2 regions of the Kitasatospora sp. NPDC002551 genome follow, and region 2 is predicted to be linked to the other one. Evidence: predicted binding sites of a transcription regulator. Region 2 holds the regulator's gene; the other holds the start of a gene.
The links. The regulator HspR, encoded in region 2, represses chaperone genes until heat shock. The targets are predictions, from matches to a motif close to TTGAGNNNNNNNNNCTCAA.
Positions count from the first base shown of each region.

Region 1: the regulator HspR is predicted to act here: its motif matches at 7,413-7,431, upstream of lon (endopeptidase La).

Region 1 covers NZ_JBEOWI010000008.1:144,324-154,196, reverse strand. Annotated here, with positions in the region: gene ABT093_RS10940 (multifunctional oxoglutarate decarboxylase/oxoglutarate dehydrogenase thiamine pyrophosphate-binding subunit/dihydrolipoyllysine-residue succinyltransferase subunit) at 1-3,726, opposite strand, end outside; gene ABT093_RS10935 (HAMP domain-containing sensor histidine kinase) at 4,014-5,144, opposite strand; gene ABT093_RS10930 (response regulator transcription factor) at 5,228-5,965, opposite strand; gene ABT093_RS10925 (rhomboid-like protein) at 6,515-7,339, shown strand; gene lon (endopeptidase La) at 7,454-9,868, shown strand.
Region 2 covers NZ_JBEOWI010000001.1:525,426-535,298, reverse strand. Annotated here, with positions in the region: gene ABT093_RS02390 (LuxR C-terminal-related transcriptional regulator) at 1-921, shown strand, start outside; gene ABT093_RS02385 (hypothetical protein) at 1,035-1,661, opposite strand; gene ABT093_RS02380 (hypothetical protein) at 2,073-2,219, shown strand; gene ABT093_RS02375 (helix-turn-helix domain-containing protein) at 2,210-3,268, opposite strand; gene ABT093_RS02370 (heat shock protein transcriptional repressor HspR) at 3,472-3,987, opposite strand; gene dnaJ (molecular chaperone DnaJ) at 3,995-5,146, opposite strand; gene grpE (nucleotide exchange factor GrpE) at 5,305-5,943, opposite strand; gene dnaK (molecular chaperone DnaK) at 5,940-7,790, opposite strand; gene ABT093_RS02350 ((Fe-S)-binding protein) at 8,091-9,873, shown strand, end outside.

The DNA of each region.
Region 1 (9,873 bases), on a different contig from region 2:
CTGCTGCTCGGCGCCGTGCCGCTTGGCCGAGCCGACCGCGGGGGCCGAGGAGGCCGTGCGGGCGACGCGGCGCAGGCGCGAGCCGCCCGCGCTGCGGCCGATGACGACCTGCAGGTGGTCGACCAGGTTCATGGCGATGAACGGCCAGGCACCCTGGTTGGCCGGCTCCTCCTGCGCCCAGACGAACTGGACGTCGTCGCCGTAGCGGGCCAGCTCCTCCTGGAGCTCGGCCACCGGCAGCGGGTAGAGCCGCTCGACCCGGACGATCGCCGTGTCGGTGATCCCGCGCTCGGTGCGGGCCGCCTCGACGTCGTAGTAGAACTTGCCGGCGGTGATGACCACCTTGCGGACCTGCGCCGGGTCGACGGTGGAGTCGCCGATGACCGGGCGGAACGAGCCGGACAGGAACTCCTCGGTGGCGCTCGCCGCGGCCTTCAGGCGCAGCATCGACTTCGGGGTGAAGACGACCAGCGGCTTGTGGTGCGGGTTGTGCGCCTGCCAGCGGAGCAGGTGGAAGTAGTTCGACGGCAGGGTCGGCATGGCGACCGTCATGTTGTTCTGCGCGCACAGCTGGAGGAAGCGCTCCGGGCGGGCGGACGAGTGGTCCGGGCCCTGGCCCTCGTAGCCGTGCGGCAGCAGCAGGGTGACGCCCGAGTGCTGGCCCCACTTCTGCTCGGCGGAGGCGATGTACTCGTCCACCATGGTCTGCGCGCCGTTGACGAAGTCGCCGAACTGCGCCTCCCACATGACCAGCGCGTTCGGGCGGGTCAGCGAGTAGCCGTACTCGAAGCCCATCGCCGCGTACTCGGACAGCAGGCTGTCGTACACGGTGTAGCGGGCCTGGTCCTCGGTGAGGTACTGCAGCGGGGTGTAGTCCTCGCCGGTGGCCCGGTCGATCAGGACGGCGTGCCGCTGGCCGAAGGTGCCACGGCGGCTGTCCTGGCCGGCCAGGCGGACCGGGTGGCCCTCCATGAGCAGCGAGCCGATGGCGAGGGTCTCGCCCATCGCCCAGTCGATGGTGTTGTCCTCGACCGAGGAGGCGCGGCGCTGCAGCTGCGGCAGCAGGCGCGGGTGGACGGTCAGCCAGTCCGGCAGGTTGACCTGGGAGGCGGCGATCCGCTTGACCATCTCCTGGGAGATGCCGGTCCGGATGGTGACCGGGAAGTCGGCGACCGGCTTGCCGCCGGTCGCGGCGGCCGGCGCCTGGGCGGCGTCGCGGACCTCGGCGAAGACCTTCTCCAGCTGGCCCTGGAAGTCCTGGAGCGCCTGCTCCGCCTCTTCCATGGTGATGTCGCCGCGACCGATCAGGCCCTCGGTGTACAGCTTGCGCACCGAGCGCTTCTTGTCGATCAGGTCGTACATCAGCGGCTGGGTGAACGACGGGTTGTCGGCCTCGTTGTGACCGCGGCGGCGGTAGCAGATGAGGTCGATCACCACGTCCTTGTGGAACTCCTGGCGGAACTCGAAGGCGAGCCGCGCGACGCGGACCACGGCCTCCGGGTCGTCGCCGTTCACGTGGAAGATCGGGGCCTCGATCATGCGGGCCACGTCGGTGCAGTACATCGAGGAGCGGCTGGAGGCCGGGGCGGCGGTGAAGCCGACCTGGTTGTTCACCACGACGTGCACGGTGCCGCCGGTGCGGTAGCCGCGCAGCTGCGACATGTTCAGGGTCTCCGCGACGACGCCCTGGCCGGCGAAGGCCGCGTCGCCGTGGATCTGGATCGGCAGCACCGGGAAGGTGGTGCCGCCCTGGTCCAGGATGTCCTGCTTGGCGCGGGCGATGCCCTCGACGACCGGGTCCACGGCCTCCAGGTGGGAGGGGTTGGCGGCCAGCGAGACCTTGATGGTCTCGCCGTCCAGGCCGGTGAAGGTGCCCTCGGAGCCCAGGTGGTACTTCACGTCGCCGGAGCCGTGCATCGACTTCGGGTCGAGGTTGCCCTCGAACTCGCCGAAGATCTTGCCGTACGGCTTGCCGACGATGTTGGCCAGCACGTTGAGGCGCCCGCGGTGGGCCATGCCGATGACGGCCTCGTCGAGGCGGTGCTCGGCGGCGGCGTCGATGGTGGCGTCGAGCAGCGGGATGAGCGACTCGCCGCCCTCCAGCGAGAAGCGCTTCTGGCCGACGTACTTGGTCTGCAGGAAGGTCTCGAAGGCCTCGGCCGAGTTCAGCCGGCGCAGGATGCGCAGCTGCTCCTCGCGCTCCGGCTTGGTGTACGGCTTCTCCAGGCGGTCCTGCAGCCACTTGCGCTGCTTCGGGTCCTGGATGTGCATGTACTCGATGCCGACGGTGCGGCAGTAGGTGTTGCGCAGCAGGCCGAGGATGTCGCGCAGCTTCATCATCCGCTGGCCGCCGAAGCCGCCGACCGCGAACTCGCGCTCCAGGTCCCACAGGGTGAGGCCGTGGGTGGTGACGTCCAGGTCGGGGTGCTTGCGCTGCTTGTACTCCAGTGGGTCGGTGTCGGCCATGAGGTGGCCGCGGACCCGGTAGGAGTGGATCAGCTCCATGACGCGGGCGGTCTTGTTGACCTCGTCGTCGTGGGTGGTGGCCACGTCGGTGGCCCAGCGGACCGGCTCGTACGGGATCCGCAGCGACTCGAAGATCTCGTCGTAGAAGCCGTTCTGGCCGAGCAGCAGCTGGTGGATCGTGCGCAGGAACTCGCCGGACGCCGCGCCCTGGATGACGCGGTGGTCGTAGGTCGAGGTCAGCGTCATGATCTTGGAGACACCGAGGCGGGCCAGGGTCTCCGGGGCGGAGCCCTGGAACTCGGCCGGGTACTCCATGGCGCCGACGCCGACGATGGTGCCCTGGTTCTGCATGAGGCGCGGCACGGAGTGCACGGTGCCGATGCCGCCGGGGTTGGTCAGCGAGACCGTGACGCCGGTGAAGTCGTCCATGGTCAGCTTGTTGGCGCGGGCCCGGCGGACGATGTCCTCGTAGGCCTGCCAGAAGCCGAAGAAGTCGAGGGTCTCGGCCTTCTTGATGGCCGCGACGACGAGCTGGCGGTCGCCGTTCGGCTTGACCAGGTCGATGGCCAGGCCGAGGTTCACGTGCTCGGGCTTGACCAGGTAGGACTTGCCGTCCTCCACCTTGTAGCTGTGGTTCATGCCCGGGGAGGCCTTGACGGCCTGGACCAGGGCGTAGCCGATCAGGTGGGTGAAGGAGACCTTGCCGCCGCGGGCGCGCTGCAGGTGGTTGTTGATGACGATGCGGTTGTCGATCAACAGCTTGGCCGGGACGGCGCGCACCGAGGTCGCGGTCGGCACCTCCAGCGAGGCGTCCATGTTGGTCGCGACGGCCTTGGCCGGGCCGCGCAGCTGGACCAGCTCGGGGCCGGCGGCCGCGGGGGCGGGCGTCGGCGCCGGGGCGGCGGCCTTGGGGGCCGGCGGAGCGGCGGGGGCGGCGGCGAGCGGCGCGGGAGCCGGGGCCGCGGCCGGCTGCACCGGCGCGGGAGCGGCCGGAGCGGCGGGGGCCTGAACGGCCGGCGCGGCGGCGGGCGCGGGGGCGGCGGCGGGGGTCGGCGTAGCGCCGGCCTGGGTCGCGGCCTGGGTCACTGGGGTCACCTCGGTACCGGGCTTGTAGTCGGCGAAAAAGTCCCACCAGGCTCGGTCGACCGAGTTCGGGTCCTGGAGGTACTGCTGGTAGATCTCGTCGACGAGCCACTCATTGGGGCCGAAGCCAGTGGAACTTGCCGAGCTGTTGGGGTGTTCAGGGGACTGTGGCGACACGGCGGCAACCGCCCTCTTCCGCTTCCTTTTGGGATGTTTGGACAGCGGGGATTAAGGCTACGCCTCCGACCAGTGATCGCGCAGTCCCCGGGGGGCAGGCGTCGCCCAGATCACAGTCCTGACCTGCGGTTTGGCTGAAAATGTGCGTTAGAAAGCCGTGCCGGAGGGGAACCGACCGGTTCTGATCGCCCACCAAATACAGACAAAATAGGACAAAGGAGGGTTTGGGCCCCGGGGGCGGCTCTGTGTCGGATCTGTGACATTCGTCCGCTTCGCCCGGGGCCCGGTCAGCGCGGGCCGGGCAGCCGGACCTCGATCCGGCAGCCGCGGGCGGCCTCGGCGACCTCGATCCGCCCGCCGTGCAGGTCCACCGCCCAGCGGGCGATGGCCAGGCCCAGGCCGGTCCCGCCGTCCGCGCCCGGTCCGGCGGCGGTCGCGGTGCCGCTGCGGCCGAACCGTTCGAAGACCCTGGTCCGGTCCGCCGCGGGGATGCCGGGACCCTCGTCCTCGACCTCCAGCAGCAGCGCGCCCGGCCCCTCGCCGGGCCGGGCGCGCACCGTCACGGTGCCGCCGGGCGGGGAGTGCTTGCAGGCGTTGTCGACCAGGTTGGCGACCACCTGGTGGAGCCGTTCCGAGTCGGCGACGCCGGTCAGGCCCACCGGGCTCACCTCCAGCGCGAGCCGGACGTCGCCGCGCCGGGAGAACGCGCCGCCCGCCGTCGCGCCGTCCACGGTGACCCCGCGCAGCACGCCGTCCAGGAACTCGCGCACCTCGAAGGGGCGGGCGTCCAGGGCGACCACGCCGTCGTCGATCTTGGAGAGGTCGAGCAGGTGGGTGACCAGCCGGCCGAGCCGCTCGGTCTGCTCCAGCGCGGCACCCAGGGTCGCCGGGTTCGGCTGGACGACGCCGTCGACCACGTTCTCCAGCACGGCGCGCAGCGCGGCGATCGGCGTGCGCAGCTCGTGCGAGACGTTGGCGACCAGTTCGCGGCGGTGCCGGTCGGCGGCCTCCAGGTCGGCCGCCATCTGGTTGAAGGTGGCGGCCAGCTCGCCGATCTCGTCGCGCGAGTTCACCTCCACCCGGCGGCTGTAGTCGCCGGAGGCCATCGCGCGGGCGGCGGCGGTCATGTCGCGCAGCGGGGCGGTCAGCCCGTGCGCGAGGAACTGCATGAAGAGCAGCGAGGCGATCATCGAGAAGATCATGATGATCCGGATCTGGGTCTCGGACCGGATCGCCACGACCACCATGCCGGTGGCCAGGAAGACCGACACGATCACCAGGAGGGCGAGCTTGCCCTTGATCGAGCGGACCGGGTCGAGCGGCCGGATGTCGGCCCAGACCCGTTTCGCGGCGCGGGCGGCCAGGGTGGGCGGCCGGCTGCCGTCGAGGTCTCCGTTGCGTTGCTGTGGAAAGGTCATTGGTCCCCTGTGATCCCCCGCGTGGGTGCGCACGGCGGTCCGGGACACGGGCCCCCCGGCGGCCCGGTGTCCGGAGGCGAGCGCTACGAGAGCGGGGCCTCCAGTGCGTATCCGACGCCGTGCACGGTGCGGATCCAGCTGGCGCCGATCTTCCGGCGCAGCGCCTTGACGTGGCTGTCGACGGTGCGGGTGCCGGACGCGTCCGTCCAGTCCCAGACCTCGGCCAGCAGCTGCTCGCGGGTGAGCACGGCGCGCGGCTGGGCGGCCAGGCAGGCGAGCAGGTCGAACTCGGTCGGCGTCAGGTGGACGTCGCCCGAGGCCAGCCGGACCCGGCGCTGGACGTGGTCGATCTCCAGTTCGCCGAAGCGCAGGCTGCCGAGCGCGGGCGTGCGGGCGGCCTGCTGGGCGCGCTCGACGCGGCGCAGCAGCACGTTGACCCGGGCGGCCAGTTCGCGCATCGAGAAGGGCTTGGTCATGTAGTCGTCGGCGCCGACGCCGAGGCCGACCAGCAGGTCCGTCTCGTCGTCCCGCGCGGTGAGCATCAGGACCGGCACCGGGCGCTGGGCCTGGATCCGGCGGCACACCTCCAGGCCGTCGAAGCCGGGCAGCATGATGTCGAGGACGACGAGGTCGGGCTGCCAGGTGTGGAAGCCGTCGACGGCGCCCGGGCCGTCGTGGGCCACGGCGACCTTGAAGCCCTCCGCGCCCAGCCGGGCCGCGATGGACTCGGCGATCGTGGGCTCGTCCTCGACCACCAGCACTCTGCGCTGACTGCTCACCGTGCCGCCGGCGTTCTGGTTGTCCTGCTGAATTTCTGTCACGGTCACGCCACCGCCCCCAGGGCTGCGGGCCGGCCATCTGTGGGGATGGCGAAGGCTCCGCTCGTAGTCTTGTTCCGTCGTGGACTGTGCCGGGTCCGCCGTCCCGTCGCGTGCGAGGGATCGGCGAGGGCGCACGCGCCGCTCACTTCTCCCGCACACCTCGCAGCGTACGGACAGCGGGTGTTTCCCGGCAGGTGGACCGGGCATTTCCGGCCCGCGGGCCGGTTTGCCGGGCCGACTGTCGGGCCCACTCGGAAGTGGGCACGGGCCGATACCTTACCCGGCGTTTTTTCACTCCGTAACGGTACGTATGCACATCAGTTGACGCCAAGCCGCCGGTCAGCGGGGACGGGCCCCCGGGTGGGGGGAGATGGTCTGGACCAATGCGGCCGTCCGGCGGACCGGCCCCGTTCAGCGTTCTCCCAGCCCGCTCCCAGGCGCCGGCCGTACCGTGACCACGACAAATCGCGGGGGGTGGGATTTCCGGTACGCGCCGGTACGTTGGACACGCGCGGGGGCGACGGCTGCGGACGGTGGAGCGGAGGCGACGTGACGGAGCGACAGGTGCGCGCCGGGCGTGGCGTGCCGCCGTACGGGATGCTCCGGCACGGCCTGCGGGCCGGGGCGGTCGACTGGCTGCTGGCCCGGGTGCCGACCCCGCGGCGCAACCCCTTCGCGCTCGGCTACCTCGCCGTGGTCGGGGCCACCGCCACCTTCGCCCAGCTCGCCGACCCGGACCTGGTGCTCCGGCTCCAGGAGGCGTCCAGCTCGGACGGGCACAACCTCTTGCGGCACCCGCTGCGCGCCCTGCTGCTGAGCGGCTTCTGGGTGGCCGGCGCGGACTGGGTGCCCTACCTGTGGGCCTTCGCGCTCACCGTCGCGCCGCTGGAGCGCCGGGTCGGCCCGGGCCGGGCGGCCGCCGTCTTCGCCGCCGGGCACATCGGCGCCACCCTGCTCTCCCAGGGCGTGGTGATCGTCGCGGTGGAGAGCGGGCACCTGGAGCCGGCCGCGATGGACTACCTGGACATCGGCGTCAGCTACGGCGTGCTGGCCAGCCTCGGCGCGCTGGCCGGGCTGCTGCGCCCGGCGGGGCGGACGGTCGTGCTGGGGCTGGCCGTCGCGCTGATCGCCGAGCAGATCGCCGCCGACCGGGACCTGGTGACCGGGGTCGGCCACCCGGTGGCACTGCTGGCCGGAGTGGTGCTGTGGCGGTGGCTGCGCCGCTGGGACGGGTACCGGCCGCACCGCACCCGGCTCGGGACGGCCGGCGAGCGCCCCCGCCCGGCTTCCGCGCCCGCCTCCGCGCCCGCGCCCTCGCCGGGCCGGGCCGCGGTGCTGGACCGCTTCCGAGCCGTCCCGGGCCGCCGTTTTTGACGGTGCCACCAGGGCCGGTTTCGCGTTCGCTCATGGCGAACGAAGTGCGGGGAACAACCGGCGGGCGCCAGGCCTTAGTCAGGTCGACTCAAGTTCGCTGACTGGGGAGAGATCATGGCATCGACGTCCACACCGCTCACCCTGCCCGTGCTGCCGCTCGACGACGAGGTCGTCCTGCCGGGCATGGTCGTTCCGCTGGACCTGAAGGACACCGAGGTCCGCGCCGCCGTCGAGGCCGCGCGCGCCGCCGCCACCGGCAGCACCGGGAAGCCGCAGGTCCTGCTGGTCCCGCGGGTGGACGGCTCGTACGCGGCGGTCGGCACCCTCGCCACCGTCGAGCAGGTCGGCCGGCTGGCCGACGGCCCCAACGCGATCGGGCAGCCGGCCGCGCTGGTCCGCGCGGTGCGCCGGGTGCGGATCGGCGTCGGCACCACCGGACCGGGCGCCGCGCTCTGGGTGGAGACCACGCCGTTCCGGGAGTCCTCGGCCGGCACCCCGGTGGCCGGGCGCGCCGCCGAGCTGGTCAAGGAGTACAAGAGCCTGTCCACCCAGTGGCTGCGCAAGCGCGGCGCCTGGCAGGTCGTCGATCGGGTGGCCGCCATCGAGGGCGTCGGCGAGCTCGCCGACAACATCGGCTACGCGCCCTTCATCACCCCCGAGCAGAAGCTCAAGGTCCTGCTGGAGGCCGACCAGGTCGCGCGACTGGAGTACGCGCTCGGCCTGCTCCGCGACCACCTCGCCGAGGAGGAGGTCAACGACACCATCCGCAAGGACGTCGAGGAGGGCGTCGCCAAGCAGCAGAAGGAGTTCCTGCTCCGCCGCCAGCTGGAGGCCGTCCGCAAGGAGCTGGCCGAGCTGAACGGCGAGCCGGCCGACGAGGAGGAGGACTACCGCGCCCGGGTGGAGGCCGCCGACCTGCCCGAGAAGGTCCGCGAGGCCGCGCTCAAGGAGGTCGACAAGCTGGAGCGCTCCAGCGAGCAGTCGCCCGAGGGCTCGTGGATCCGCACCTGGCTGGACACCGTCCTGGAGCTGCCCTGGAACGAGCGCACCGAGGACTCCTACGACATCGCCGGCGCCCGCGCGGTGCTGGACGCCGACCACGCCGGCCTGGCCGACGTGAAGGAGCGCATCGTCGAGTACCTGGCCGTCCGCAAGCGCCGCTCCGACCAGGGGCTCGGGCTGGTCGGCGGCCGCCGCGGAGGCGCGGTGCTGGCCCTGGTCGGCCCGCCCGGCGTCGGCAAGACCTCGCTCGGCGAGTCGGTGGCCCGCGCCATGGGCCGCACGTTCGTCCGGGTCGCGCTCGGCGGCGTCCGGGACGAGGCGGAGATCCGCGGCCACCGGCGCACCTACGTCGGCGCGCTGCCCGGCCGCCTGGTCCGGGCGATCAAGGAGGCCGGCTCGATGAACCCGGTCGTCCTGCTCGACGAGATCGACAAGGTCGGCTCCGACTACCGGGGCGACCCGGCCGCCGCCCTGCTGGAGGTGCTCGACCCGGCGCAGAACCACACCTTCCGCGACCACTACCTGGAGGTCGAGCTGGACCTCTCCGACGTGGTCTTCCTCGCCACCGCCAACGTGCTGGAGGCCATCCCCGAGCCGCTGCTCGACCGGATGGAGCTGGTCCGCCTGGACGGCTACACCGAGGACGAGAAGGTCGTCATCGCCCGCGACCACCTGCTCCCGCGCCAGCTGGAGCGGGCCGGACTCAAGGACGAGGAGGTCGCGGTCGACGAGCCGGCGCTGCGCAGGCTCGCCGGCGAGTACACCCGCGAGGCCGGCGTGCGGAACCTGGAACGGGCCATCGCCCGGGTGCTGCGCAAGGTCGCCGCGCAGAACGAGCTGGGCGAGCGCGAGCTGCCCGCCGCGATCGGCGCCGACGACCTGCGCGCCCTGATCGGCAGGCCGCACCACGTCCCCGAGGCGGCCCAGGAGCCCGCCGAGCGGCGCACGGCGGTGCCCGGCGTGGCCACCGGCCTGGCGGTCACCGGGGCGGGCGGCGACGTCCTCTACATCGAGGCCTCGCTCGCCGACGCCGAGACCGGCGGCACCGGGCTGACCCTGACCGGCCAGCTGGGCGACGTCATGAAGGAGTCCGCGCACATCGCGCTCTCCTACCTGCGCTCGCGCGGCGCCGAGCTGGAGCTGCCGGTCACCTCGCTGCGCGACCGCGGCGTGCACCTGCACATCCCGGCCGGAGCCATCCCCAAGGACGGCCCGAGCGCCGGCATCACCATGACCACGGCGCTGGCCTCGCTGCTCTCCGGGCGCAAGGTGCGCCCGGACGTGGCGATGACCGGTGAGGTGTCGCTGACCGGGCGGGTGCTGCCGATCGGAGGGGTGAAGCAGAAGCTGCTCGCCGCCGACCGCGCCGGGATCACCACGGTGATCGTGCCCAAGCGGAACGAGGCCGACCTGGACGACGTGCCCGCCGAGGTGCTGGAGCGGCTGACCGTCCACCCGGTCGCGGACGTCCGGGAGGTGCTGGAGCTGGCCCTGGAGCCGGCCGCCGTGCTGGTGGCGGCGGCCTGACGGCC
Region 2 (9,873 bases):
GTCTACCTCGCGATCCTCGCCGACGGCGGCCGCGTCCGGTTCGCCGACGTCCCCGAGTCCGACCGCGACGGCGTCCGCCAGCTCGTCTCCATCGGCCTGCTGATGCCCAATCCGATGGACGCCTGCTACACGGCCGTCAGCCCCCGCTCGGTCAGCGACCGCCTGGGCGCGGAACTGCGCAGCGAGGCCACCCGTCTGCTGGTCCGCGCCGAGAACCTGCCCGGCGCCCTGGACTCCCTCACCCGCGCCTACGACGCGATGCCCCGCCCGCCGGAGCGCTCCGGCGGCGCGGTCTACATCGAGGGCCACATCCACATCCGGCACCGGATCTCCCAGCTGGTCGCCGACTGCCGTACCGAGGTCCTCACCGCCCAGCCCGGCGCCCGTCCGGCGGACGCGCTCAAGATCGCCATCCAGCAGGACGTCCAGCTCCTCCAGCGCGGCTGCTCGCTGCGCACCGTCTACCAGCCCGTCGCGTTCTCCGAGCCCCCCGCGCTCGCCTACGCCGAGGAGGTCACCCGGCGCGGTTCGCTGATCCGGATCCTGGACGAGCCCTTCCAGCGGCTGATGGTCTTCGACCGCGCGGTCGCGGTCATTTCCGCCAGCGACGACCACAGCACCGCCGCGTTCATCACCGACCCGGCCGCGATCGCCTTCATCGTCAACGCCTTCGACCGTGACTGGTCCCGCGCCGACGCCACCGACTGGTCCGCCGTCCTCAGCCAGGGACCCGCCCACAGCGCCCCCGAACGCGTCGGCCGGCTGCTGGCCCGGGGCCTCACCCAGCGCGCCGTCGCCACCCGCCTGGGCCTGAGCGAGCGCACCGTCGCCGCCCACATCTCGCGGCTGCGGGACCGCTACGGCGCCCAGACCCTCTTCCAGCTCGGCTGGCTGATGCGGGGCGGCCGTGACGGCGGATGACCCGGCCGGTCCGGGAGGCCCGGGAAGGGCTCCTGACGGCCCGGCCGGGACCGCGCTGGGCCGTCACCCGGGAACCGGTGGACGCGGGGTCCCGCGGCGTGGCTGAACGGGGGTCAGCCGGTCGCGGCTCCGGTGGGCCAGTAGCCGGACGGGCCGACGGCGGGGGGCTGCTGGCGGGGGACGGTGAACTGCTCGCCGGGGGCGGTCCAGAAGCCCTCGCGAAGGGAGAGCGCCATGCCGGCCCAGTCGAGGGCGGTCTCCACGGTGTGGTGGAGGGCCTCCTGGGACCAGGTGTCGTCGAAGACCAGCGGCAGGACGGGGGCGACCTGCTCGATGGTGGCGATCAGCGGGTTGTGGGTGATGGCCTCGTCGACCAGCAGGACGATCGGCTTGCGCAGTGCCGACGCCCAGCCGAGCTCCAGGCTCACGCCGGCGGAGAGCGGCGCGCCGACGTAGGCGAAGACCAGGTCCGCGGACTGGAGCGCGCGGAAGTCGGACGGCACACGGGGCTCGGGGGCGCGCCCGGCGACGGTCCAGGCGTCACTGTGATGGGCGCTGTAGACGGCGGCGCCGCTGCGGAGGAGGGTGGTGCGCAGGGTCGTCAGCCGCGTCCGGCTGGCGAGGGTCACCACACTGTCCGCCGGCCCGGTCAACCGCATCAGCGGCGCGGCCAGGAACACGCGTGCACGCCGGCCCTCATGGGCCTGCGTGGGGAGGTCGCGCAGATAGGGCTCGCTCATGACGACTCCGGGGAAGTGGTGGTCAGGCGAGAAGACATGGCACCGCTGCTCCGAGGTGCTGTTCCGTCCTGCCTGAACAATCAACGTAGGTTATTGCGACGGGCGGGTTGATCGTCCAATGAGACGGGTCTTGGCGTCCACAGCGTCGTGCTGGCATCTGACTGCCAGGCAGTCAGATGACACGCTTCTGAGCGTACGGGCCGGTACGTTGGATGTGCTCACATCAGGTGGGCTTGTTCGGGGCGAGACTAGACGCCGACGGCGTGCTCCTGCCAGCCCTCTCCAGCGCTTCTGCGGGTGTACTGGGGCGTGACACGCAGGCCCTCCATGGGTCATCATATGGTCGCATTAGTGCGACCGTCGCCCGATGAGTCGATGCTCGCAGTAAGTTGTCTTGAAAGGAGTGATGTTGTGCTGAAGGCGCGCCGTATTGCTGTCTCTGCATTCCTCCTGGGCATCGCCATGCTCATTGGAGTGGGCTCGGCCACCGCTGAAGACTCCCATTGGGGGGCCGAACAGCGGCAGGTTGCCATGCTCGACATGGACAGTCACTGGTAGGAGTTTGGGCCGTCAAGAGGAAGGACCGATGCATCGGGCAGCATCGGTCCTTCTTCCAGTTGCGCGAGTTTCCAGCCCAACTGGAAGAGCGTCTCCACTTCGTGTTCCTCGCGGAGTTCGGCTATATGGCGGGCCAGCGTGCGCTCGCTCAGTCCGAGACGGCGGGCGATCGTTCTGTGGCCGGCTCCCTGGAGCATCATGCGGATGATCTGCTGACGCATGCTCGAAACGACCTGGCGGGGGATTTCGTGGCTCCCGGTGAAGGGGATGGCCCGCTCCCACTGGCTGCTGAACACGTGCACGATGTAGCTGATCACGGCCTCGTCCCGGATGAAGGCCGCCCGGTCGCGATTCTCCTCGCCGCCCACGGTCACCACGGCGACCTTGCGGTCCAGCACGATGAGCTTGGCAAACGCCTCGTCGATGGTTCTCACCTGGCAGCCGGCCTGGGTGATTTCCCGGACGTAGTCGACCGTCGGATTGGAATAGCGCGCACCCGGTTGGTAAAGGGTCCGGATGGTGCCGCCGCGCTGAACGAATCTCATGTCCCGGTCGATGGCGATCCGCAATGCGTCGGCCGCCCGTCCGCCGCCGGGCTGCGCGGTCAGCATCTCGCGCGAGGCGTTCTCCAACAGCGTTTCCAGGAGCTGGTTTATCGTGCCGCGGCCCTGGACGTACTCAATTGATCCGCCGGGTTCCGGTCCGGTGGTGTGGGCCTGGTATTCGAGGCCGAGTTCCTGAAGCGTCGCGTGCAGCGAAATGGAGCGGCGGAGAAGGTCGGCGGCCTGCATCTGGAGGTTGTTCGACGCCGATTCCGCGAGCTGCCGGGGGTCTTTCACGGCAAATGTCCCCGGAGGGCCGACCTCGGGATTGAGGAGTCCGAGCCGCAGCAGTTCCTGGAGCGGTTCGTGGTCGGATTCCGGGGACAGCGGGCAGCCCCGCTCGTCCGACAGCGGCCCGTCGTGGCGCAGGGCCTTCTGGTACAGGCCGCGGGCCTCGGGAGACAGTACCTCCTCGGGGGCGGCTCCAGACCTCTGTCCGGCACTCATCTGCGGCTCCTCGCCGTTGGCTGGACCGGGTGAACTGCGCGGACCGGGTCCGCCGTGGGCATCCTAGGCGCCGCGGCCCCCGTACCGGCCGGCGCGCGGTGTTCGGCCGGTTCCGTGCTCGCTGAACCTTCGCATTGGAACGATACTGCCGGTACCCGCTGTACGGCGGGTACCGGCAGCGGTGCGCGGCGGCGGGCCGGCCGTCAGCGCTTGGGGCGCCAGACGACGAGGGCGCTGGAGTGCGGGGTGGGCGGCTGGTAGGGGACGAGGTCGCGGCGGTAGGAGGCGTGGATGGTGGCCTCGCGCTGCTGCAGGGCGGTGGCGGCGCCCTCCAGCGAGTCGACCAGTTCGGCGATCCGCGACTGGAGGGCGGTGACCTGGTTCTCCAGCTCGATGATCCGCTTGATGCCGGCCAGGTTGATGCCCTCGTCCTGGGAGAGCCGCTGGACCTCGCGCAGCTGCTGGATGTCGCGCGCGGAGTAGCGGCGGCCGCGGCCGGCGGTGCGGTCCGGGCTGACCAGGCCGAGCCGGTCGTACTGACGGAGGGTCTGCGGGTGCAGGCCGGAGAGCTCGGCGGCCACCGAGATCACGTAGACCGGGGTCTCCTCGGTGAGCACGTACTGGGGCTGCGGGGCGGTCCGCCGGGTGGTGCGGCGGGGGCCGCCGCCACCGGGGAGGCCGTCGCCGAGGCCGGGGCCGATGGGGTCGTCGGGGGTCATCTGGTCGTCACGCTCCCTTCGCCGCCCGGAAGAGAGCGGCTCGCGGGTCGTCGGAGGCGGTCGCCTCGCGGTACTGCTCCAGAGCGGTCAGGGCGTCGCCGGTGACCTGCTGGGGGACCACGACCTCCATGGTGACCAGGAGGTCGCCACGGGTGCCGTCCTTGCGGGTGGCGCCCTTGCCGCGGGCCCGCAGGGTGAGGCCGTTGGCACTGCCCGGGGGCAGCTTGAGCTTCACCGACGGTCCGTTCAGGGTCGGCACCTCGATGGTGCCGCCGAGCGCGGCCTCGGGGAAGGTGACCGGGACGGTCACGGTCAGGTTGTCGCCCTTGCGCCCGAAGACCGGGTGCGGGTCGACGTGGACGGTGACGTACAGGTCGCCGGGCTGGCCGCCGCGCTCGCCCTGGGCGCCCTTGCCCTTGAGGCGGATCCGCTGGGCGTCCTGGACGCCGGCCGGGATCCGGACCTGCATGGTGCGGGCGGAGCTGGCGCGGCCGCTGCCGTGGCAGTCCGGGCACGGGTCGTCGACGATCATGCCGCGGCCGCGGCAGTCCCGGCAGGGCTCGGAGAGCGCGAAGGCGCCCTGGCCGCGGCTGACCGTGCCGGAGCCGACGCAGGTCGGACAGACCCGCGGGGTGGTGCCGGACTTGGCGCCGGTGCCGTTGCAGAGCCGGCAGGGGGCCTGACTGGTCATCCGCAGCGGGACGGTGGCACCGTCGACGGCCTCCTCGAAGGAGAGCGTCACCTCGGTCTCGACGTCGGCGCCGCGGCGCGGCTGGGCCTGCCGGCCGCCGCGGTTGAACAGGCCGCCGAAGACGTCGCCGATCCCGCCGCCGGCGCCGCCCTGGCTGCCGCTGAAGAGGTCGCCGAAGTCGAAGCTGTAGCTGCCGGTGCCGCCGGGGCCGCCCGGGCGGAAGCCGCCGTTGGCGAACAGGCTGCGGGCCTCGTCGTACTCCTTGCGGCGCTTCTCGTCGGAGAGGACGTCGTACGCCTCGGAGATGTCCTTGAAGCGTTCCTCGGCCTTGGTGTCGCCCTTGTTGGCGTCGGGGTGGAACTCGCGCGCCAGCTTGCGGTAGGTCTTCTTGATCTCCGTGGCGCTGGCGTCCTTGGGCACGCCGAGGACCTTGTAGTAGTCCTTCTCCACGTAGTCCTTGCCGCTCATGGCCGGCGCCACCTCCCGAGGTCCATCGTCACTGTGCTGTCAACGCGCCGGACACGGTGGTCCGTGCCCGGGCAGATCGACAACGCGCTGCGGAGCCGGCCGCCGTACTGGCCGGCGTACGACTCCGCAGCGCGGGGGTTGTCAGCTGTCACCGCCGGTCAGCTGTCCGAGCCACCGTCGGCCTGGTCCTTCCCGTCCCCGCCCTTGGCCGGGTCGGCGTCCGGGCCGGACGTGCTCTGGGTGCCCGGCTGGGGCTCCGCGACCGCGACCATCGCCGGGCGGATGATCCGCTCGCCGATCCGGTAGCCGGGCTGGAGGATCTGGACGCAGGTGTCCTCGGTGACCTCCGAGGAGTAACTGTGCATCAGTGCCTCGTGCATGGTCGGGTCGAAGGGCTCGCCCTCCTTGCCGAACTGCTGCAGGCCCAGCTTGGCGACGACCGTCTCCAGCGACTCCGCGACGGACTTGAAGCCGCCCGTCACCTCGCCGTGGTCGCGGGCGCGGCCGATGTCGTCCAGCACCGGGATCAGCGACTCCAGGATGTTGGAGACGGCGATCTCGCGGACCGTCAGCCGGTCGCGCTCGACCCGCTTGCGGTAGTTCTGGTACTCGGCCTGGAGGCGCTGGAGGTCGCCGGTGCGCTCGGCCAGCTCGCGCTTGGCCGCGGCCAGCGCCTCCGTGCCGGAGGCGGCGGAGCCCTCGGCCCCGGCCGCGGCGGCCTCCTCGGCCGCCTTGATCACGGCCTCCTCGGCGGCGGAGTCGTCGCCGGGCTGGGCACCCTGCGGCTTCTCCGTCATGCCGCACCGCCCTTGGGCTTCTCGTCGTCCACGATCTCGGCGTCGACGACGTCGTCGTCCTTGGCACCGGCGTCACCGGGGGCACCCGCGCCCGCACCGGCCGCACCGGCGGCGTCGGCGTTGGCGTACAGCGCCTGGCCGAGCTTCTGGGCGGTGGTGGAGACCTTCTCCGAGGCCTCGCGGATCTTCGCGATGTCCTCGCCCTTCAGGGCCTCCTTGAGCTCGCCGATGGCGGTCTCGACCTCGGTCTTGACGTCGGCCGGCAGCTTGTCGGCGTTGTCGGCGATGAACTTCTCGGTGGAGTAGACGAGCTGCTCGGCCTGGTTGCGGGTCTCCACGGCCTCGCGGCGCTTGTGGTCCTCCTCCGCGTACTGCTCGGCCTCGCGCATCATGCGCTCGATGTCGTCCTTCGGCAGCGCGGAGCCGCCGGTGACGGTCATCTTCTGCTCCTTGCCGGTGCCGAGGTCCTTCGCGCCGACGTGCATGATGCCGTTGGCGTCGATGTCGAAGGTGACCTCGATCTGGGGCAGGCCGCGCGGGGCCGGCGGCAGGCCGGTCAGCTCGAACATGCCGAGCTTCTTGTTGTACGCGGCGATCTCGCGCTCGCCCTGGTAGACCTGGATCTGCACGGACGGCTGGTTGTCCTCGGCCGTGGTGAAGATCTCCGAGCGCTTGGTCGGGATCGTGGTGTTGCGCTCGATCAGCTTGGTCATGATGCCGCCCTTGGTCTCGATGCCGAGGGACAGCGGGGTGACGTCGAGCAGCAGGACGTCCTTGACCTCGCCCTTGAGGACACCGGCCTGGAGCGCGGCGCCGATGGCGACGACCTCGTCCGGGTTGACGCCCTTGTTGGCGTCCTTGCCGCCGGTCAGCTCGCGGACGAGCTCGGCGACGGCCGGCATGCGGGTGGAGCCGCCGACGAGGACGACGTGGTCGATCTCGGAGAGCGAGATGCCGGCGTCCTTGATCACGTTGTGGAACGGGATCTTGCAGCGCTCCAGCAGGTCGGAGGTCAGCTGCTGGAACTGGGCCCGGGTGAGCTTCTCGTCCAGGTGCAGCGGGCCCTCGGCGGAGGCCGTGATGTAGGGCAGGTTGATCGAGGTCTCGGAGGACGAGGACAGCTCGATCTTGGCCTTCTCGGCGGCCTCGCGCAGACGCTGCAGGGCCATCTTGTCCTTGGACAGGTCCACGCCGTGGCCGGCCTGGAAGACCTTGACCAGGTGGTCGACGATCTTCTGGTCCCAGTCGTCACCACCGAGGTGGTTGTCACCGTTGGTGGCCTTCACCTCGACGACCCCGTCGCCGATCTCCAGCAGGGAGACGTCGAAGGTGCCGCCGCCGAGGTCGAAGACCAGGATGGTCTGGTCGTCCTTGTCCAGGCCGTAGGCCAGGGCGGCCGCGGTCGGCTCGTTGACGATGCGCAGGACGTTGAGGCCCGCGATCTCACCGGCCTCCTTGGTGGCCTGGCGCTCGGAGTCGGAGAAGTACGCCGGAACGGTGATGACGGCGTCGGTGACCTGCTCGCCCAGGTAGGCCTCGGCGTCCCGCTTCAGCTTCTGCAGCACGAAGGCGCTGATCTGCTGCGGGTTGAAGTCCTTGCCGTCCAGCCCGATCTTCCAGCTGGTGCCCATGTGGCGCTTGACCGAGCGGATGGTGCGGTCGACGTTGGTGACCGCCTGGCGCTTGGCCACCTCGCCGACGAGCACCTCGCCGTTCTTCGCGAAGGCGACGACGGACGGCGTGGTCCGCGCGCCCTCGGCGTTCGTGATGACGGTGGGCTCGCCACCCTCCAGAACGCTGACGACCGAGTTCGTCGTGCCGAGGTCGATGCCGACCGCGCGTGCCATCGTAGATACCTCCACGGAAGAGTTGAGCTTTACGGGCTCAAGGATGCCTGACCAAGTAGGTGCCGTCAACAGGGATGAGTCCGGTTCGCTCAACTTTGCTGAGCCGTTCCTCCGGATGCGACGGGCCGGCCGGGCCGCGCGTGCGCGCGCGTGACTGCCGCCATACCTTGAGCATCTTCAGGAGAAGTGTTGGCGAACGGTAATGTCCGGGCCGTCGGCCCTGGAAGTTACCGACGAGTACACTGCCCCTCGGGGACACCGCACACCCGTAACACGCAAGCCGCAGGAGACGGAGAGCCGATGCAGCTAGCAGCGATCGTCATCTCGCTGGTCACATTCGTGGTCGGCACCGCGCTCGCCGCTCGTGCGGCGCTGTACATCTACCGGGTGGTGCGCACCGGCCAGCCGGACGCCACCCGCTTCGGGCAGCCCGCGCAGCGGGTGAAGACCGTGGCGGTGGAGTTCGTCGGCCACACCCGGATGAACCGCTGGGGGATCGTCGGCATCGCCCACTGGTTCGTCGCGGTCGGCTTCTTCACCCTGGGCCTGACCCTGCTGACCGCCTTCTTCCAGCTGTTCGACGCCGAGTTCGTGCTGCCGGTGCTCGGCGGCTGGCTTCCGTACGAGCTGTTCACCGAGCTGGTCGGCACCCTCACCACGCTGGGCATCGCGACGCTGATCGTGATCCGCCTGCTGAGCCTGCCCGGCCGGGCGGGCCGCAAGTCCCGCTTCGCCGGCTCGATCGCCTGGCAGGCCTTCTACGTCGAGTACACGATCCTCGGCATCGGCCTGTGCATCATGATCCTGCGCGGCCTGGAGGGCGCGCTGGAGAACGTCGGCTCCTACGAGGCCACGTACCTGATCTCCTACCCGCTGGTGGTGGCCTTCCGCGGCCTGTCCCACGGCACCCTGGAGAACCTGGTCTACCTCTTCGCGATGCTGAAGATCAGCATCTCCTTCGCCTGGGCGATCACCATCGGCATCAACCCCTCCATGGGCGTCGCCTGGCACCGCTTCCTGGGCTTCTTCAACATCTACTTCAAGCGCGAGGAGGACGGCTCCACCGCGCTCGGCGAACTGCGCCCGATGACCAGCGGCGGGCAGCCGATCGACTTCGAGGACCCGGCCGACGACGCCGTCTTCGGCGTCTCCCAGGTCGAGCACTTCTCCTGGAAGGGCATCCTCGACTTCTCCACCTGCACCGAGTGCGGCCGCTGCCAGTCGCAGTGCCCGGCCTGGAACACCGGCAAGCCGCTGTCGCCCAAGCTGCTGATCATGAGCCTGCGCGAGCACGCCTTCGGCAAGGCCCCCTACCTGCTCGCCGGCGGCGGCAAGGACATGGAGGGCACCGAGAAGGCCACCGCCGAGCAGCTCAAGGACGTCCCCGCGGCCGCCCTGGCCGAGGCCGAGCGCCCGCTGGTCGGCACCGCCGAGGAGAACGGCGTCATCGACCCCGACGTGCTGTGGTCCTGCACCACCTGCGGCGCCTGCGTCGAGCAGTGCCCCGTCGACATCGAGCACATCGACCACATCGTCGACATGCGCCGCTACCAGGTGATGATCGAGTCCTCGTTCCCCACCGAGGCCGGCACCATGCTCAAGAACCTGGAGAACAAGGGCAACCCCTGGGGCATGGCCACCAAGGCCCGTCTGGACTGGGTCAAGGAGCTCAAGAAGGAGACCGGCATCGAGGTGCCGGTGATCGGCGAGGACATCGACCCCGCCGAGGTCGAGTACCTGTACTGGGTGGGCTGCGCCGGCGCCCTGGAGGACCGCGCGAAGAAGACCACCAAGGCCTTCGCCGAGCTGCTGCACACCGCCGGCGTGAAGTTCGCGATCCTCGGCAAGGAGGAGTCCTGCACCGGTGACTCCGCCCGCCGCCTGGGCAACGAGTTCCTCTTCCAGATGCTCGGCGCGCAGAACGTCGAGACCCTGAACGCGGCGCTCGAGGACGCCCCGGTCAAGCGGATCGTGGCGACCTGCCCGCACTGCTTCAACACCATCGCCAACGAGTACCCGCAGCTCGGCGGCCACTTCGAGGTCATCCACCACACCCAGCTGCTGCAGCACCTCATCGACGAGG